Regions from separate parts of the Porphyromonas levii genome, predicted to be linked through region 1. Evidence: riboswitches for the same ligand, from Rfam matches in the RefSeq annotation. Region 1 holds a riboswitch; the other holds the start of a gene.
The links. Region 1 has a riboswitch for thiamine pyrophosphate ahead of thiD (bifunctional hydroxymethylpyrimidine kinase/phosphomethylpyrimidine kinase). Riboswitches for the same ligand answer to the same signal wherever they lie in the genome.

Region 1 (10,584 bases):
TAAAGGGATGGCGTCTATTGAAATGGACTCCCCCAATAGGGTACTCCTCCGATAGCTGATGGTGGTCGTGCAGTACGATTCCAGAGAGTTGGTCTGCCGAGAAACTCTCAAGGAAATCCCTCGTCTCACCTTCGCTCCAGTCGGGTCTACGGAGGTGTAGCCTATAGATTCCCTCTTCGATAATCTCCTTGATCATCTCCCGCTCCGAGGGAAAAGGAGTAGGGGGAGTCAGTACTATTACCTTCATAAGATATTATAAATGGGGAGTAGTGCCCATGAGCTCTACTCCCCATTTGTCTTATTTCTTTAGTTTCTCGATGATCATATCAGCGACCTTCTTGCCACTCATCATCATGCCGCCAAAGATAGGTCCCATGCGAGGTGTTCCGTAAACTGCAGACGAAGCCATACCACACACGTAAAGTCCAGGATAAATCTCCTTTGTCCCTTCTACAACCATTTTCTCACCCGTCACGACATCAAGGGAGCGTTCGCCCACAACACCTCCGGTAGAAGTATTGAGCGTAGCGCCATTCTTCTTAGCTACCACTTGGCAAATCTCGCTATCGTGACCTGTGCCATCAATTACACACTTTGCCATGATATTTAGAGGGTCTACGTGCATCCCTTCGCGGAGTACAGGCGTCCAGTTCACCACTACGCCACTTACCTTATCCTCCTTATATACTACATCCTCTACAGAATAGCAGTTGAATATCTTAGCCCCAGCATGAACAGCCCTATATAGTAGAGCAGCCGTACTTTCTACAGAGTCCATAGTATAGAGGTTATCAGTGTAAGGGGTGTAATTGATGTCCATCTCCTTCACAATTTCCAGCGCTTCCTCTTGGAACACGATCTCGTTGAACATCATTGCGCCACCCCACATACCTCCACCTGGAGAGAGCTTGCGGTCGAACTGTGCTACCTTCAGTCCAGCTTTCGCGAGGTAGTATGCGGCAATAATGCCCGAAGGACCTCCGCCTACGATAGCAACGTCTAGGTCGAGACAATCATTTAGCTTCTCAAAATAGCGGGTAATAATCCCAGCAGATACCGTCTTCTCAATCATAAATACTATATTATTACTTATTGTTACATTCATTATCTATTGTCTGGCTAATCCTCATAGCACAGAAGTTCGGTCCACACATCGAGCAGAAGCGAGCATCCGTTGGATTACTCTTACGGTAATACTCCTCGGCTTTCTCAGGGTCTAAAGAGAGGTTAAACTGATCTTTCCACCTAAATTCGTACCTTGCCTTGCTTAAGGCATTGTCCCGAATTGCAGCCGCAGGATGTTGCTTGCCAAGATCAGCAGCATGTGCCGCAATCTTATAGGTAACTACGCCAGTACGCACATCTTCCTTGTCTGGTAGACCAAGATGCTCCATAGGTGTAACGTAGCAAAGCATGGCTGTACCATACCAGCCAATCATCGAAGCCCCGATAGCGCTTGTGATGTGATCATAAGCCGGAGCAATATCTGTGACAATAGGACCAAGGGTGTAGAATGGTGCTCCATGGCACTTCTCTATTTGGCGCTCCATATTCTCCTTGATCTTGTGCATCGGCACGTGTCCAGGACCTTCAATAAATACCTGTACATCCTTAGCCCAAGCGCGCTCCACGAGTTCGCCCATTGTGTCGAGTTCGGCAAACTGAGCCTTATCGTTGGCATCAAAAGTAGAACCAGGTCTGAGTCCGTCTCCTAGTGAAAGCGCCACATCATACTTACGACAGATATCACAGATATCGTCGAAGTGGCTGTAGAGGAAGCTCTCCTCGTTATTGATTTCACACCATTTGGAGATGATACTACCTCCTCTACTTACTATGCCCGTGAGTCGGGTATCGGCCAAGTGAATATTTTGTAGACGTATACCGCAGTGTATCGTGAAGTAGTCCACTCCTTGCTCACACTGCTCTAGTAGAGTATCTCTAAATACCTCCCATGAGAGGTCTTCTATCTTTCCATTTACTTTCTCAAAAGCTTGGTACATAGGTACTGTGCCTACAGGTACAGGGCTATTCCTAAGAATCCACTCACGGGTCTCTGTGATATTTTTCCCCGTAGAGAGATCCATTACGGTATCTCCACCCCACTTGCAGCTCCAGATTGCCTTCTCTACCTCCTCCTCTATGCTAGAGCCCATAGCTGAGTTGCCAATATTGGTATTGATCTTCACGAGGAAGTTGGTGCCGATAATCATGGGCTCAGTCTCGGGGTGCTTATGATTAGCTGGGATTACAGCTCTACCTGCTGCCACTTCTGAGCACACATATTCAGGCGTGATGTAGGTCTCTATGCCGAGTTCCTCACAGTTCATGTTCTCCCTGATAGCCACATACTCCATTTCAGGAGTGATTACCCCCTGCTTAGCATAGTAAAGCTGAGTGTGCTCACGTCCGTCTATCCAAGGCTGGCGTAGTTTAGGTAATCCTTTCTCAAGATTGATAGTTACCTCTGGGTCGCTATAGACGCCACTGGTATCGTATACAATCACCGAAGGATTTTCACGCCTCGTACCATCTTTAGCTACGGTTGGTAGTTGGTTGATTTTCCTCATGCCTACCCTAATCTCGGGGAATAGCTTACCTGCAAGGTAAATCTTCTCCGAATTGGGGTATTTAATCTTAAAGTCCTGCTTCATAATTGCTTTATTTCATTTAGAATCTTCTTCACTTCTTCAGTCGGGTCTGCTGCACATAGCACAGTACTACTCAGTGCAATCCCAGAAACCCCTAGCTCAATAAGGGGACGAATATCTTCCCTTGTGATGCCTCCAATAGCTACTAGAGGAAGCTCCATACCCTCCTCCTTCATCTCTTTGAGTAACATGCGGTAGCCCTCCAAGCCAAGGGTAGGGGCAAGCTGCTCCTTCGTAGTGGTAAACCTGAAGGGTCCACAACCTACGTAGTTTGCTCCATGCTCATAATGCCTCCGAATCTCTGCTAGGGTATTTGCCGTACCGCCAATGATATACTTCTCTCCTAGTAAGGCACGAGCATCAGCTATGGGCATATCCTTTTGACCCAAGTGCACTCCATCAGCACCCAGCTCATTGACTAGCTCTACATGATCATCGAGAATCATGGTTGCTTGGTACTCGTCACAAAGCTCACGCAACGGCCTCCCCTCCTTTAGGATTTGCTCTCTTGTTGCCCCCTTCATGCGCAGTTGTATCCACCTGCATCCACCTTTGAGGGCGAGTAAAGCGCCATCCAGATAACTGTGTCTCTCTGTCTGATGAGTGATAAACTGTAGTGTCTTCATCGTTTGATGCTCTTTTGAGGGTTATAAAAATGATCTACAGGACCATGTCCATGCCCTATACTTAGGTCTTTGCCCGACAATAACGCTTCAGTGAGGTATAACTTCCCAAGGGCAACAGCCTGTGAAAGGGTCTGCCCTTGTGCAAGGTATGCGGTAATAGCAGAGGATAGGGTGCAGCCGGTGCCATGCGTGTTGGGACTCTCAATCCTACTATGGGTAAAGGTTTGGCAACCGTCATTATGGAAAAGATAGTCGGTAGCCTCTTTCTCCCAAGTATGACCTCCTTTGATGAGCACCGCTCTCGCACCGTGAGAGAGGAACCATTGTCCAGCCTCCTCAAGAGCATGCTGAGAAGTCATCTTGGTTTTCGAGAGTACCTCGGCCTCCTGAAGATTAGGAGTGATGAGTGTGGAGAGTGGAAGTAATTGCCTCGTAAATAGCTCTACGGCCGTGTTGTCGATAAGTCTGTCACCACTGGTGGCAACCATTACAGGGTCTATCACAAGAGGGATATCACACTCCTGAAGTAAGCTTGCTACACAATGGATAATATCAGAATTATAGAGCATACCTATCTTGATGGCTAATGGAGGAATATCCTCCAAGATAGCTTCTAGCTGAGACCTCACTAGCTCTACAGGAAGCGGTAGTACAGCCCTTACCCCACATGTATTTTGGGCAGTAATCGAGGTAATCACCGACATAGCGTAGCATCCTAGTGCTGACATCGTCTTGATATCCGCCTGTATGCCTGCTCCTCCTGAGCAATCTGAACCCGCAATGGTCAGTGTAGGTAGGTATTTCATGTGTTTGCCTATAATAACAGTTACGAGTTACGGCTACGCAGAATCCCTTCAAAAGATGCTGCGTAGCCGTAACTCGTAACTCCTGGGAGACCCAGAATAACGCGTAACTCTTATTCCTACGGCAGCATTACCTGCATCAGGTTCTAAGGGTATCTTCTCAGCACACTACAATTATAATAGTGGCACCCCTTCACTGGATCCAGCTCCAGTCGTTACTCAAATAAATCTATTGGCAAACTTAACCCTTTTTTCTCGCCCCACCAAATAGGTATCATTCCCACCATGTTCTATACTCCCAAAATCTTCTCCGTAGAGCATTCATTGTGGCTCGCGCAAGTAAGAAAATTTATTCCTAGGAATAAATTTATTTTTCTGTACAAATAAAAATATTTATCTCTAGGGAAAGTTTTATTTATTCCTAGGAATAAATTTGTGTACTCAGTAGACTATCACAAAGCGCTATGGCTCTACTACTTAGACAAGCTATGGAATAGCTCTAGAAAGTGGTAACTTTGGGGTATGAAAGATAGAAAAATAGATGAGCTACTGCAGGATTATCGTGATTACCTGCTGCTAGAACGAAATTTAGCAGAGAATAGCATCGTGAGCTATGGTAGGGATGTGCAGCACTTGGTTGAGTATGCCGAGATGCGAGAGAAGTCATATCTCGAGCTTACGTATGAGGAATTAGAAGGTTTTTTGGCATATCTCTCCGATCTTGGACTGAGGCAAAAGAGCCTTCGCCGAACGGTGAGTGGGGTGAAAAGCTTTTACCGTTTTCTAGAATTGGAGGAGATTCTAGAAGATAATCCTACGGAGACCCTCGAAGGCCCTAAAGTATCGGAGCATCTGCCTGAAGTACTGACGGTGGAGGAGGTGGATGAACTTATCGGTGCGATAGACCTTGATACGTCCAATGGAGTGAGAAATGCGGCGCTTATAGAGCTTCTGTATAGTTGTGGGCTTAGGGTATCAGAGGCTTGCGACCTCACATTTCCATCCCTCTTTTTGGAGGAGAAGTACATCCGAGTGGTAGGTAAAGGTAGTAAAGAGCGATTGGTGCCTATGTCTGAAAGTGCAGTAGAGCGGATTATGGATTATTTGCCCATTCGTCACGCTGTAGAGGCAAAGCCAGGATACACCCATCATGTGTTTCTTAACCGTATTCGCACTGGCATTTCTCGGCAAATGGTATTTATGGTGATCAAGGAGCTGGCCGAACGCATAGGCCTAGAGAAAGAAATCTCGCCGCATACCTTTAGGCACTCTTTCGCTACACATCTTTTGGAGGGTGGAGCCAACCTACAAGCCATTCGTGATATGCTAGGGCATGCCGATATTTCTACAACTGAAATTTACACACATATTGATAGAAGTAAGCTCAGAGATGACATCCTGAACTACCATCCACGTAATCATTGACCTCTCATAACTTGAGGAGATATCAATAATAGTGCTGTATACCCTTTTATATAGGTGTAAAGTCAATATTTAATATGTAAAAAATCTAAAAATAGTCATATCTACTTGGTTTTACGAATAATTACACTATATTTGGACATGAATTAGTGAGGGCTTTGTCCATAGAGATAGATGACTTTACTAAGAATTGCAAAAATGATAATTTTATATACTTCCATTTTTAAATTTGTTTTAATATGAATAAGACTGAATTTATTGCTGCTATTGCAGAAAAAGGTGAACTAACTAAAGTTGACGCTAAGAAAGCCGTTGATGCTGGTATCGAGGTTATTCGTGAGGAGATGTTGAAGGGCGAAAAGATTGCTATCCTAGGCTTTGGTACCTTCTCTGTTTCAGAGCGTGCTGCTCGCGAGGGTGTAAATCCTCAGACTGGCAAGAAGATGAAGATTGCTGCTCGAAAGGTAGTTCGTTTCAAGGCAGGTGCCGCTCTCAACCTTAACAAGTAATCTGAGAGCAATCTAGATTTTAGGCTCCGCACTCACCATTAATTGAGAGAGTGTGGAGCCTTTTTTATTCTCTCAATAAACCTTTTCGAGTCATGTGTTGTTATATAACCGAAGCGCAATAATGCGTGAATGTTTTGAATGAAGACAAGATACATTACTGTAGCACTAGCATCGCTACTTATCGGGCTTTCCTCTTTTGATGTTAAGAGGGTAGAGACCAACACGGCAGAGATGCAAAAAGAAGACGTAGAAGTAACAACAACTAATAAGAAAGAAGCGAATATGAAGTTTGAACTAGTAAAACTACCTTATGCTCCTGATGCTTTGGAGCCAGTAATCAGCGCAACTACTATTGGTCTGCACCATGGTAAGCACCTCCAGACCTATGTAAATAACCTCAATAAGCTCATCGAGGGTACCGAGTTTGCAAATATGGAGCTCGTAGATATCGTGAAGAAGTCTGAGGGCGGCATCTTTAATAATGCTGGTCAGACCCTTAATCATAACCTCTACTTCACACAGTTCGCACCTAATAAGGGTGGTGAGCCAACGGGTGACCTCCTAAAGGCTATCGAGGCTAAGTGGGGTAGCTTCGCAGAGTTTAAGAAGCAGTTCGAGGCAGATGCTACTGCCCTATTCGGTGCTGGCTGGGCATGGTTAGCAACCGATAAGGATGGTAACCTTTCTATCAATAAGTACAGCAACGCAGGTAACCCTGTCGTTGATGGTCTTACACCTCTATTCGGTGCAGATGTATGGGAGCATGCTTATTATGTAGATTTTGAGAATCGTCGTGCTGAGCACCTCGGTAAGATTTGGGATATCACCAATTGGGATGAGGTGGCTAAGCGCTACGCAAATCGCTAATCTGGCATTATCTTGATAAAGGCACTTAGAAGGCGTACCCAAGGCTATTTGGGTGCGCCTCTATTGTCTTATGTGGTGGAAAAGAGGTATATTTGCCGATAATTCTTTGGAAATAAGTAATAACTACTATAGTATTAAGATTTAGAGAAATGAATATCTCAATAGTTGAGCAGAAGGAGGGTTTTGTACGTCTCCAAGTAGATGTAGCAAAGATCGATTACCAGGATGAGCACAAGAAGGAGCTGAAGCATGTAGCTCGTAGTGCTAAGGTGAAAGGCTTTAGGGAGGGCAAGGCTCCTGTAGGTATGATTGAGAAGATGTATGGTGAGGGTGTTCGCTATGAGGTAATCAATCGTATGGTAGGCAAGCTCGTAGATGAGTTTATCAAGGAGAAGGAATATAAGGTTATCGGCTGGGCTATTCCAGAGGAGAACAATGGTGTAGAGATGACAAAGGAGGATATGACCCTCTTCTTCAAGCTCGCCCTTCATCCAGCAGAGTATGATACAGACTTTAGCGGAAAGACCTTCACAAAATATGAGGTGACTGTAACCGAGGAGGAGGTGGCAAAGCAGCTCGAAGATATGCAGCAGGGTAGCTCACGCATGCAGGAGACCGACCAAGTTGTAGAGAATGCAGTAGTTGGTGGTGATATTGCAGAGCTCGATGGTGATACCCGTAAGGAGGATGGCATCGTACGTGAGAATGTTACCATCTATCCTGACTTTATGAAGGATGAGGATGAGAAGGCTAAGTTTAAGGATGCAGGTAAGGGCTCTGTAGTGGTATTCAACCCATACAAGGCGTTCAATGGCAATGAGGCAGAGCTTAGTTCTCTTATTGGTATTGAGAAAGAGGAAGTTGAGAGCCTTAAGGATAAGGAGTTTAGCTTCCAGATTGAGACTATTCGTCACATGGTGCCAGCAGAACTGGATCAGGAGTTCTTCGACAGCGTATTTGGTGAGGGTAAGGTAACGAACGAGGATGAGGCTAAGGCAAAGATTCGTGAGTATATGGAGGCTGCAGAGCAGGGCAATGCGGACTATAAGTTTACCTCAGACTTCCTAGACTTCGCTAAGGATGAGAAGGCTTCAAAGCTAGAGCTTGCTGACGACTTAATCATCGAGTGGTACAGCGACAATCTAAAACGCAACGATGACGAAGAGGGTCTGAAGAACCTTAATAAGGAAGCACTTATCAAGAGCCTAAAGCGTGAACTATACGTTCGTCATCTAGCCAATGAGGAGAAGCTCGAGGTATCTGAGGAGGATGTACGTGGCTTCGCATACGAGATGGTTCGTAACCAATTCGCTCAGATGGGCTGGACTAATCCTGACCATGAGATCGTAGCTAACTATGCCAATAAGCAACTAGAGGATAGCAACTTCGCTTACTCTGTAGAGATGAATATCTTAGAGCAGAAAGTGGGTAAGGCTATGCAGGATAAGGTAAAGCTAGAGACTAAGCAGGTAACTGTGAATGAGCTTCACGATATCCTCAATCCTAAGAAGGAGGAGACTACTGAGGAGTAATCACCTAGTTAGACTATAAATATTAAGGGTGTGCTGAACTTATGTTTAGCTCACCCTTAATACTTTTACACCTTAGCGTAGTTCCTCTTAAAATAGCGATACTGTAGTGTCTTTGCAGTCTGTAAGAGGTGTATTGGGGTCGTCACTGATGTAGGTGCCAACATTATAGAGTCGAGCATTGGGATCTTCAAAGAGGGATGTGTAATCGTTATTGATATTGATTGTGTTGTTCTTGAATACAAGTTCCCGTAGTGACTTGGCATAGAAGATAGGGGTAGGGAAGTTGTCAAAGACATTGTTCTCTACTACTACTCGACCATGGAAGTACTCGCCCTCTACCATCTGAGGCATCTGAGCAGAGATAGATATGATACCATCAGTAAACTGGTATAGGCTAGTGAGGGCATTGATAAAGTGATTACCCGTAATGACTACCTCTTCGCAAGGTCCGCTCTCGTACCAACCATTGGCATCTCCTGTAAGTAGGATTGCACTGCCGTGGGTATGGTCGAAGGTATTATCGGTGCACTCTACACGCTTTGGAGTTGAGAATAGGGCGCCTCGTGCACGGTTGTTTCGAACTGTACTCTTCGAAAATAGTACTTCAGGATGAGCCGTGAGGTTTTCTACCGCAAGCGCCTTGGAGGTCTGTGGAAGTGGTTCGGAAAAAGTCATCTTTATCTGAGTAGTAGAGAGCACTTCTACCTTTGTAGGTAAGTAAGTAGCTATAGGCAACAGGGTCTCTCGAGAGATAAGCCTAAGGCTATCTCCCACTTCATACCATCTGAAACCGAAACTTTGACCATGGGCAAAGGTACCAATGAGTTCATTGCCATTAATACTATCTACCCTAAGATAGGTACCATGTACATTGATAGCATCATCTGCCATGTTTTCATAGAGCCCATCGGTAGAAATGATTTTGCCACGGCACCCTGAGAAATGTGTCGCATCGGCTACAGTAGTAAAGACTCTTTCACTACCATCCGATAGGGCTACGTGGAAACCATCTAAAGTTAGGTCAGTGCTATTCTGCGCTACAAGCCCCATCCCCTCAGCAAAGTGTACAGAGACATTCTTGACTTCAATAGTCTTAGAATCCATAATCACGATACTTGGAGTAGGGCGATAGTAGGAGCGTAGAGCATACCTATCGCCAACTTCTAGGTACTGTGCTTCGTCCCAGTTGCGCAGCTGAAGTTGGTGGTCTCCTGTCTCCTCTATCGCTTCAGGGTTAAAGGTAGGGTCAGATCTATTCCATTTCATGTGACCGTCTTTATCAAACGCCAGCATAGTGAATAGAGGTTGTTCGTAGGTCTCACCTATGAGTACAAACTGATTACCCTCGATGCGATACTCGGTCTCGCCAAGCACTTTTACTTTGGCATCGTTGTGCTCTTTATCTACCTCTAAAACCTCTATTTGGCTCATTGCTGGACGTGGAAAGTCGATAGAGAAGCCCTCTAAATGGATATTGCTGCTTTCCTTCAGGACAATAGGGATAAGACGACCGTGGAACTCCAAGTGGGTCTCCTCACCCTGTATGCTAACGTTATTCAACCCCTCTAGCATCATCGCTACTGGGCGCTGAACCACGTGGTCGTGATTGGAGATATACAGCTGATGAAGAGGAAGATGCTCCTGATAGATGTGGAGATTGCCCTTGGGGAGATAGATGACTACCTCTTTGCCCTCTGCCGACGCTTTATGGGCGTCCTCCAGAAGATCTAGCAGTGCTGTGGCATTGTCGTGCGTAGCATCATCGACTACAGCGCCATAATCAGTAAGTCGTAGCTCTACCTTTTTGCTCCCTTCAGAGCACGAAAATAGGAGTAAGGCTACGAGTAGTGTAAGTACCTTTTTCATGATTGCTTATTATTAATTGTGTAGATCATTGCGTTTCGTTGCATCCCCTCTAGCTTCGCCCGCGTAGTAGCCGAGCCATAGAATATTTGGGCATACCGTATTTCATCTAGCTCTCTTACATCCTCCCATTTGAGCTTAAGTAGTTGTGGAGAAGATGGAAAGTGTCTTGTGGGGCGTGGCGCTCTATTGTGCGGACATACATCTTGGCAAGTGTCGCAGCCATAGAGCCGTTTGCCGAATCTCCTTGATAGATCTTGAGGAATGTCGCCCCTGTGCTCAATAGTAAGGTAATTGATACAGCGCCGAGC
Region 2 (10,584 bases), on a different contig from region 1:
CAAACAGGCAAAGCGGAATTTTTATGACGACTTGAAGTATAAGTATAGAGACTCTTACATCTACAGATATTGCGAGGACGCTTTGACGCCTAGGTGTTACTACATTTGCTTACTTGACTTTGATTCTGCGCTATTGATGCAATCTCAAAGAGTGTTGAGAACTGAAGCTTTTCCAAAGAAGATGCCTATGAGGTGGAAGAAGAATTATATTGAAGACGTATTTGTTGTAAACGCAGAAACTTGGGCTAATAGTGATTTAAGTAAATGGGGTACAATCACGAAGATTTGAACTAATGAAGGACGAGGAGAGGATTATTGAGGGGCTGGAGGAGTTTGATATCCGTGGTGTGGAGCGGGGCAATACTCCTGCGGAGCAGTTGGTGCGTGTAGAGGAGGATAAGGACTTTGCTCTTCGCCCTGCCTCCTTTGGTGACTTCCAAGGGCAACCTTCGGTAGTAGAAAATCTGGAGGTCTTTGTGGCGGCTGCTAAGCTGCGTGGAGAGTCGCTGGATCACGTGCTCTTGCATGGACCTCCAGGGTTAGGAAAGACTACGCTTTCGCAGATTATTGCCAATGAACTAGGGGTGCATATTAAGGTTACTTCGGGTCCGGTGCTGGATAAGCCGGGTGATCTTGCGGGTGTACTTACGTCTTTGGAACCTAATGATGTGCTATTTATTGATGAAATTCACCGTATGCCTGCTGTGGTAGAGGAGTACCTCTATTCGGCTATGGAGGATTTCCGCATCGATATCATGATAGACAAAGGACCTGGAGCACGGAGTATTCAGATTGATCTGAACCCCTTTACCCTTATTGGTGCTACTACCCGAAGTGGGCTACTTACGGCACCACTGAGGGCTAGGTTCGGTATCAATATGCACTTGGAGTACTACGATAGCGAAACACTCAAGGGAATTGTGCTGAGGAGTGCGAGCATCCTCGGAGTGCCTTGTGATGAAGTAGCGGCACAAGAGATAGCTCAGCGCAGTAGGTGCACGCCTCGTATTGCCAACGCACTCTTGAGACGAGTGCGCGATTATGCACAAGTGAAAGGGACGGGGCGTATACAGCACGATATTGCGACTTATGCACTGGAGGCACTCAATATCGATAGGCACGGTCTGGATCAGATAGACCACAAGATACTGAATGTAATTATAGATAAGTTTGATGGTGGTCCCGTGGGGATTGGGACTATTGCTACGGCGATAGGGGAAGACCCAGGGACTGTGGAGGATGTATATGAACCATTCCTCATCAAAGAAGGATTTATGAAGCGAACTCCTAGAGGGCGTGAGGTGACTCGCCTAGCCTATGAACATCTGGGTAAGGAGTTGCGCCCACGGAGTCCGAAAGGTTTCTTCGACGATATAGAGTAAGAGATATATGGCATCAGGCATGCGGGGGTTGGCAAAGGACACTGTAATCTACGGTGCTACCAATATTGTCAGTAAGTTCCTCAACTGGTTGCTAGCACCTTTCTATATAAGGGTGCTGGCTGATAGCGCAGAATACGGTATTGTAACTAACCTATATGCGTGGGTGAGTGTCGTACTCGTGGTACTTACACTTGGGATGGAGACGGGGCTATTCCGCTTTATCAATACAAGCGATGAGCCAAAGCGGGTTTTTGCCACTACGACTAAGCTGGTGGGCATAGCGGTTGCCATCTTCGGTTTGGTCGGTATTGCCCTGGGTGGCAATATAGCTGCGGGGCTGGGATATGCGGATCACCCCGAGTATATCACTATGTTTGTCGTTATCCTGATGCTAGACGCCCTTATGTCTGTTCCCTTCGCATACATAAGGTATCAGCGTAGGCCGTTAAGGTTTGCTTTCTATAAGTTTCTCTTTATCATGCTCAACATCCTCTTTAATCTCTTCTTCTTCGTGCTCTGCCCATGGTTGTTGTCCCAAGGTGTAGCGCTACCCGCATGGCTTTATCAGGTTAATCTAGGTGTGGGGTATATCTTTATCTCTAACCTACTAGCGTCGGGGATTGAGTGCCTAGCTATGTTGCCCGTGTTGAAGGATGCACGAAGAGGGTTTGATAAGTCGCTTGTTCGCCCGCTCCTCTCTTACTCTCTGCCTTTGGTACTCTTGGGATTAGCAGGGATATTCAATAAGATGGCTGGACAGATATTGATACCTTCGCTCTATCCCGATCGCGTGGAGGGCATGACGCAGCTCGGTATCTACGGAGGTAACCTCAAGATAGCAGTGGTGATGGTGATGTTTATCCAGGCGTTCCGATTTGCCTACGACCCTTTTGTCTTCTCCAAGATGAAAGCTAAGGATGGGTATGATGCGTACAGGGTTGCCATGAACTACTTTATCTTCTTCGGGCTACTCATCTTCCTCGGGGTTATGTACGGTATTGACTTGTTTAAGCACATCGTGTCGCCCGATTACTATAGTGGGCTCGTGGTAGTGCCTGTGGTGATGGCGAGCGAAATACTCTTCGGTATTTATTATAACCTTTCTGTGTGGTACAAGATAAGCGACCGCACACACTATGGAGCGACCTTCTCGATTATCGGACTGGTAACTACTATTGCTATTATCCTATGGGGCATCCCTCGCTATGGCATTATTGCTGCTGCTTGGAGTGCCTTTGCGTGTAATGCGGTGATGCTCCTACTTTCCTATTTCTTAGGTCAGAAGCTCTTCCCGATACCTTACGACACAGGCAAGAATATATTACACCTCGTCATCGGAGCTATCTTTTATGTGGTAGGCATGGCGATAGAGCTTCCCAATCTCTGGGTTACGCTTGCGGTGAGAGGGGCATTGCTGCTTCTGTTTATTGGGATCACCGTTGCCTTCTTCACACCAGAACTCAAAGCGATGCTAAAGCGTACACTAGGGCGGTAGGGCTTGTCCTGCCCCCTAGTTGCGGTTCAAGAGGGCTATGCCTTAGTGCACAGTAGCCCGTCGTACCTAGTGAACTATCCAAATACAAAAACGGGGCACACATCTGCTGATGTATGCCCTATTTTTAGATAATCCCCCTAGGCTATCTCTTAAGCAGAGACAGTAAGCCTTTTGCGTCCCCTAGCACGGCGAGCTGCAAGTACACGTCTACCATTGGCAGTAGCCATACGAGCGCGGAAGCCATGCTTATTTACCTTTTTTCTTACCGAAGGTTGATATGTCCTCTTCATTACTCTATCCTTTAAAAACTTCTATATTTCTTAAAACGTGGGGCAAAGGTACACAAAAAAAAACAACTGCCCAAATTATTACGGAAGCCAATTCCGCAATGAGTAGTGTAATAGACGACAAATACTCCTCTACTGAGCGGCAACTGATGCTCTGCAGAGGAGTATTGATAGGGGGTAATCTTGCTCATAGTCGTGATGGTTATGCCAAGAGGTCGGTCTACGTTCTTCGAGACTAAAATACCGAGAAACTAACGTAGCGTTTGGGGTTCTTCTGGATGTCCTTCAGTAGACTATCGGCAGAGAGTGCCGCAGCGTCCAATCTCTGATAGAGCCCCTTATCATTGAGCAATAGCCCTAGGCTACTATCCTCATTTGCCAATTGCCCCGATAGCTTCTTGAGATCGCTGACCACTTGTGTAAACTCTGCGAGCGTCTTCTCTATGTTCGCGTTCGCCACCTGTCCCGCAACCTTCTGAATCGACTCCGTAGAGCGCTCCACATTACTCATAATCTCGGGCACCTGTCTATCCATCATGTGATTGATTTTTACTGATGACCCCTGTAGGGCACTTGTGGTAGCATTAAGCTGCGCTAGTGTCTTTGTGATATCTGGATTCTTAACCAAGCCATCCACACTCCCCACTAGTGTGTCGAGCGATAGTACTGCGGCATTAAGATTAGGTATAAGTTCATCCGTTAGCTTAGCCATCATATCTGTCGCTTGTTCACCTCTTAAGGTGTCGTTTTTTGCGAGATAATCGGTAATCTGCTCGGGTAGTAGTAGCGTGATGGAGCCACCGCCCAGAGGGTTATTCTTAATAACCAGTTTTGATCCGCGCGGAATCTTTAGAGAGGAGTCTAGTGATAGCTCTACGACAGCTCCATTGAAGCCTTCGTAGTCGAAGTTAATCTTCCTAACATTTCCTACACGGTAGCCATTGACGTACACCTTAGTAGATCTATCCACACCCTGTATATTGTCGAAGGTTGCATAGTAACTGACGTTTTTACTGAATATGTTTATGCCCTTGAGATAGTTGAATCCGAAGTAAAACATCAGCAATGTAGTGATGGTCGTCACGCCCGCTAGTATTGCTTTTTGCCTATGGTCGAAGCTCTTATCCATATAACTATTGAACTATTATCTACGGGCAAACTTACAGAAAAAGTAGATATATACCATCGTAATGAGTAACAGTCTTTGTTATCCCACACCATATTATCAATGTGTAGACTGCCGAAGGCAAAATAATAAGTGGCTACACAGCACCGCTGCATAGCCACTTATCCTCTGTCCGCTAGGGTGTGGATTACTTCTTACCCGGTACTTTGAGGTGCTCTACATTCTCACCTGCAGCTACCTGGTCATAGTACTCCTGGCTATAGCCTGGTTGCTTAGGGAAGACTACTATGCCGTGCTCCTCTGCAAACTTGCCGTCCTTCTCTATCTTGACATTGCCATCGATGTACTTCACCATCAGATACTCACCGAGCTTCTTCCAGTCACTGGTAGACTGATCTGCGATGTTACAAGAGTAGTTGGTAAGGAACTCCACGGCAGCGGCTTCGCCCTGATCCTTTGCGATAGCCATAGCCTGCTTCTCCACAATTGGTTGCATAGCCTGCCATTGTCCCTCAATGCGCTGCTGCTCCTTGCGGATATCCTCAATCATATAGCTATACTTGCCATACGCCATATTGGCTACCCAGTTGTGCATCCAGAAGGCAGAAGTCCATGAGAACTTGGTCATCGAGCCATTCTCCTCGCTAAAGCTCCAAGGGATACGAGTCATAGAGGTGTACATTGGTTTGAAGAGCGTCATATCTGCATCGTCTACGCCAAACCAAAGGATACCGCCCACGTAGTCGGGCAAATCCTTGCGAAGCTGAGCCACGAGTACGAAGCCAGTCTGCTGCGTAGCGATAGCACGCTCATTGACATACGTCTGACCATTTACCTCGAAGTTCATAGGTCTCCAGCGGTATGGCACCTTGTAAGGGCCAGCACCTGGATCCTTTGTCATATCCATAGGAGTACCCTCGTAGTGGTCACGCATCATGTTCTGCACATCGGCGAGAGATAGCTTGCGGTTAGGCACCACATACAGAGGCATAGGCTCTGCATCAGGCTCATTGCCCATCACTAGGGGGAGGTACTTGTCCATACCATCGGCAAAGCGATTGAAGAAAGACCATACACGTGCTTCACAACCACGGAGACCGCCGAAGTCGTATGGGTTGTAGGCTTTTTGGAAACTAAAGTCTGCGTCGGTACCCTTGTAGAGACCCTTCTTACGAGCGAAGTCTACTACGTCGGGGCTATACATACAGTTTGCCTTATCCTTGAAAGGTATCTGTTGAATACGTGCTTGGTTGGCATGCGCAGATATGGCGTTGTCGGGGATACGGATAGCCACCCATACGGCACCCTTCTCGCCAGCGCCCTTACCAATCATCTCCATAACCCAGACTTCGTTCTTATCGGCGATGGTAAAGGATTCTCCGCTGCTCTTGTAGCCATAAGTGTCTACCAAGCTAGTCATCACCTTGATTGCCTCTCTGGCGCTAGCAGAGCGCTGGAGTGCGATATAGATAAGGCTACCATAGTCCATCAGTCCCTCTGTCTTCTGGCATACATCGCAGCCGCCCCAGGTGCTCTCGGTGATAGCTACCTGCTTCTCATTCATATTGCCCACTACATTGTAGGTGCGCTCTACCTGAGCTATCTTGCCGGTATACATGCCGGAGTCCCACTCGGTAACGTCGAGCATACTACCCGTAGTCCATGTCGCAGCTGGCCAGTGGTATAATGCGCCATAGAGCGTATGGCTATCAGCTGCATAGCTGATGTATATGCTGCCATCCGCAGAGGCTTTAGGTCCTACAATCAGATCCGAACAAGCATCTGCGGTGACGCTCGCTCCTACAGCGGTAATGCCCAAGAAGGCAGCTACCTTCCAAAGAGTTCTCTTCATCGTATGAGTTAATTATAATGTGTGTGATATTTACAAAATCGACGTCAAGATAATCATAATCCTCGTTATGGACAAGAATATCTCTATCAAAAGGTAAGTGTAGCACCAGCTACAAAGTGGATTGGAGCTGCTGGGAAGTAGCCTGTCCAGGCCTTGCGCTGTAGCTTACCATCCTGTACTTCGGCATAGCCCCCAGCCCAACCATTGGTCGCGTAAGTGCTGTTATATAGGTTGAGCACCTGCAGCTGTAGTGCTAGCTCTTGCCCGTTGCTAAATGGGACAGCATAATTAGCCATAAAGGAGCCCGTGTAGTAGGCAGGGAGCGCGCGGCTCTCAAAGCCCGTGTTATCTAGGAACTGCTTGCCCACGTATGTGCCACTCAGTGCTAGGGATAGCCTATCTATAGGCATCCAAGTGAGGGAGTGGTTGAAGAGCCATTCGGGGCTCAGTGCAAGAGGTGTATTATTGAGCTTCGTTACCTCTGGCTTTTTAGTAGTAGTGTTGTACTCAATATGGGTGTGCTCCAGCACTCTATTGCTTGAGAGGGTACCATTTGCTGCCAAGACGATCTGAGGCGTAATTGCCCAATTGAAGCCAAGCTCAAGTCCTGCGCGATAGCTCTTAGGTACATTGATTAGGAGTGGTTCACCTACGTCACTCATCTTGCCATTCTGTACCAATTGGTTCTTATAGTGCATATAGTAGAGGTTGGCGAATAGAGAGAGGTTGCGGTAGCGCCAGTCGCCACCCAGCTCAATATCTGCCATGTATTCTGGCTGTGGCATTATCTGCTTGCCCTCCTCGTCGTATTGGCGGCTCTCGGTATACACCTTACGATTGGGTTCCTTGCCCGCAGTGGCAAGCGATAGGTACAGGTTGCTTGCGCTATTGGGGCGGAAGTGTAGTCCTACCTTTGGGAGTACGAAGTTGTAAGGCAGTTTGTAATCCAAGATATCGAGCTTACCATCGTGGTCGCTCCACTTATCAGTAGAGCCAGTCATCACAGCATATACGTGGCGATACATTACATCAGTGTAGAGCATGAGTCTCTCGGAGAGGTCGAACTCTCCCTTCACGTAGATAGATGCATCGGTACGAGTGGAGTGATTACGGTAATACTCTTGGTTGGGTACGTATGCGACAGTTGGGTCAGCTACATAAGGGAGCTCGCCATAGTGGTCGCCTATATAGTGGTTGGCAGAGAATCCTGCAGAGAGTCTAGCACGGCTAAAGCTGTAACCGAAGTTGGCATTTCCACCGAAGAAGTGATTATCTAGGTACTTCTCCCTGATGAGTGTGTTTTTGCGCTTATCTGTAGCTGGTACCAGTCCGTATTCTCGGTACTTCCGACCAGTACGATATTCGTGGGTAAAACCCTTGCCACAAGTGTAATGTAGGGTGACTTCGTACTTGAAGTTGTCTTGTGGGAAACGGCGGAATATAGCGTAGGTATGGCTCTGGTCGTAGTTGTCGGTATTATTGTGGAACTGATGCTTGGCTGGATCCGCTTCGTCCGTATTGATCCACCCTGCAGGGTTGAACCTCCTACCATATTTCTTCTCTTGCTGAGGCTCTAGCCCGTTCCATGCAATCCCTGTCTGCTGAATGCCACGGTGGTGTATGAGGCGGAAGTCGTACTTATCTGCCTCATACCTAGCTTGGGCAAAGTAGGAGAGACCATGACCACCCGACCTATCTACATATCCCTTGCTCTGGATGTAAGAGAGGTAACCATTTAGGCTCCATCCACTGCTTAGTTTGCCCGTCTCTAGGCTGAGTACATTACGATTGAGCCCAAAAGAACCCCAGTAGGTGCCTATGCTACCACCTGCCTTGCGAGAGGGCATAGCGGTCTGCATATCCATAGTGGCACCAAAAGCGCCTGCGCCAAAAGAAGAAGCACCGGCACCACGCACCACGACGATGTCTTGAAGGCGCGAACCAAAGTCGGGCATATTTGCCCAGAATACCGTCTGGCTCTCAGAGTCGTTTACAGGAACTCCATTCACCGTGATATTAACTCTCGTAGGGTCTACCCCTCTAATCGAGAAGTAGGTATAGCCGCCAAATACACCACTCTCATTTGTGGTGATGAGCGAAGGGGTACCTTGTAATAGGGAAGGTATATCCCATGCTGTGGTCTTGCGCTGAAGGGCTTTGACCTTTATCTTCTGTTTAGTAATAGGTGTGCGCTCCCCTGGGCGAGTACCCACGATGACGAGCTCATCCAGTTTGTGCTCCATTTGTACCTGCTCCTGTGCCCAAAGCGCAGTAGGAGCCCCTATCATCAGTAGGGAAGCCATTCCGGGAAGCCTTTGCTTGGCTAAAGTGTGAATCTTTGTCATAAATCTATCCTTTATCATTCTGTATAGCATTACTAATACTTGTGACCTACTATCTGTAGCTATTTAGGCTACTCGGTATGGGGAGGATAAGATAAAAGGATTGGTCGACCCTACAGGAGCGGTTCCGACAATCGCATCCCTACATCGGCATTATCCGAATAGGTACGGAGGGTCTTATCTCAGCTACCCTTGAAGCGAGCTTCAGAGCGGCACCCCTTGCGAGAGAATAAATAGATGCGCAGTATAAGTAAGCCACCTATGCTGCTTTATTGCAGCGCAAAGCTAACTCTTTTTAGTCACTCGGGCAACGGCTCTATTTCTCCAATAGCACATTATCGAGATAAACCTGATGCCCCTATCCATAGGACGCTCTATACCAGTGGCTTGAACCAGCTTGGTAGAGTGTATGACCATTTAATATATACTAATTGACAAATTTAATATATACTAATTGGGGTAATTAATATATATCAAATGCGTCAATTAGTATATATTAAATGGTCTTGCCTATACTAGAGGCGGTTCATGGACTCTGGGGAGATGGCTCGTGCGGTGTCTATCAAAGGTGCATGTAGAGTGTATTTCTTATGTGTTTTACTTACTGGAATAGTTGACTTTTGTCGAATAGATTCGACTGTCAGCTTGCCCCTATGAGCCTGATTTTTACTGGTCTATTGACTTCTACGTACTAGTTTGCTTGACTATGCGTACTGAGTGGTTGACTTTTGAGTTAGGATTATCAAGTGTATAGTAGTGTAATTCATTAAATATTTGCTAAGTCGTTAAATGGTCGTTTAATGTGTGTTAATGTTGACGGATTCTACTCAACTTTACTTTTTTTATCCCTACATTTGCTTTCGATTGCTAAGGGGATGAAGCCTCGACTTATATAGAGTAGGGCTCTCCTATGTTTAATTTTTGAATTTGACATTTATGAAGAAGATTATTTTTGCAGCTCTTGTGAGCTCACTTTTCGCTATTGGTGCGATGGCACAGTCACGCCCAGGTATTATCGTAAGCGCTGGTTATCAGGGTTCGAAGGTTACTGGTTTTGATAACGCTAAGATCGCTTCAGGCGCTCGCGCTGGTGTTGCAATTGATGTGCCTGTACTTACTAGTGGTACCATGCAGCTAAGTGTTCAGCCAGGTCTTAACTTCTCTATGAAGGGTGTTGCTTATGGTGATAAGGAGAAGGTTAGAAATTCTTACTACTATGTAGACCTTCCTATCCTAGCTAACCTACGTTTTGATGTAGACAGCAGGCTCAACGCTTTCGTTAACGCTGGTCCATATCTAGCTTACGGTGTTGGTGGCTCTGCAAAGTATGGTGATAAGACTGATACCTACAACCCATTCAAGAAGACAACCATCCTAGGTAAGGAGATTGGCGGTCTACGTGCTTTCGACTGGGGTCTCCAGGTAGGTGCTGGTGTAGAGTACAGCCGTATTATGCTTACTGTAGGTACTCAGGTAGGTCTTTACGACATCACTCCTGATATTGATATCCTAGGTATCAAGGCTGGTACGAAGAATAATAACACTAGCTTCTTCGTTACCCTAGGTTACCGCTTCTAATCTACGGATTAGCGTAATAGAGACAAGGGGGCTCGTCCTGCATAGGGGCGAGTCTCCTTTTTATATATTGTGCCCTTACGGATATAGTCGATTATTTTGGGTAAATTTGTGGCAAAGTGTATGGTGTGCCCAAAGGGTGCTATTGATTTGCATTTATATTATAAAGAGATATATGAGTACAAGAGAGCTAAGCGAGCAGGAAGTATTGAGGAGGGAGAGTCTTCAGAAGCTAAAGGATATGGGGATTAACCCTTATCCTGCAGAGGAGTTTGTAGTTACAGGTTATGCTGATGAGGTTGTAGCAAACTTTCAGGACGATGCTCCCGTGAGGGAGGTGTCTATGGCAGGGCGTATGATGATGCGCCGCGTGATGGGTAAAGCCTCTTTCTGCGAGCTACAAGATTCTACTGGTCGTATCCAGCTCTATGTGACTCGTGATGATATTGCTCCTGGAGAGGATAAGGAACTATACAATACGGTATTCAAGAAGCTATTGGATCTCGGTGACTTTATTGGGGTAAA

Region 2: linked by a shared signal. The riboswitch ahead of IX315_RS07610 (TonB-dependent receptor) and the one ahead of thiD (bifunctional hydroxymethylpyrimidine kinase/phosphomethylpyrimidine kinase) in region 1 are both predicted to bind thiamine pyrophosphate.

What each region holds. Positions count from the first base shown of each region.
Region 1 covers NZ_JADRGN010000027.1:8,764-19,347, forward strand. The annotation lists gene IX315_RS06625 (thiamine phosphate synthase) at 1-247, opposite strand, end outside; gene IX315_RS06630 (sulfide-dependent adenosine diphosphate thiazole synthase) at 299-1,072, opposite strand; gene thiC (phosphomethylpyrimidine synthase ThiC) at 1,086-2,654, opposite strand; gene IX315_RS06640 (thiamine phosphate synthase) at 2,651-3,277, opposite strand; gene thiD (bifunctional hydroxymethylpyrimidine kinase/phosphomethylpyrimidine kinase) at 3,274-4,083, opposite strand; TPP riboswitch at 4,180-4,283, opposite strand; gene IX315_RS06650 (site-specific tyrosine recombinase) at 4,603-5,505, shown strand; gene IX315_RS06655 (HU family DNA-binding protein) at 5,742-6,011, shown strand; gene IX315_RS06660 (superoxide dismutase) at 6,243-6,878, shown strand; gene IX315_RS06665 (trigger factor) at 7,028-8,410, shown strand; gene IX315_RS06670 (right-handed parallel beta-helix repeat-containing protein) at 8,498-10,276, opposite strand; gene queG (tRNA epoxyqueuosine(34) reductase QueG) at 10,273-10,584, opposite strand, start outside.
Region 2 covers NZ_JADRGN010000035.1:8,658-19,241, reverse strand. The annotation lists gene IX315_RS07645 (hypothetical protein) at 1-289, shown strand, start outside; gene ruvB (Holliday junction branch migration DNA helicase RuvB) at 294-1,382, shown strand; gene IX315_RS07635 (polysaccharide biosynthesis C-terminal domain-containing protein) at 1,390-2,877, shown strand; gene rpmH (50S ribosomal protein L34) at 3,027-3,167, opposite strand; gene IX315_RS07625 (hypothetical protein) at 3,266-3,403, shown strand; gene IX315_RS07620 (MlaD family protein) at 3,400-4,293, opposite strand; gene IX315_RS07615 (dipeptidase) at 4,478-6,142, opposite strand; gene IX315_RS07610 (TonB-dependent receptor) at 6,229-8,487, opposite strand; TPP riboswitch at 8,607-8,714, opposite strand; gene IX315_RS07605 (porin family protein) at 9,421-10,062, shown strand; gene lysS (lysine--tRNA ligase) at 10,235-10,584, shown strand, end outside.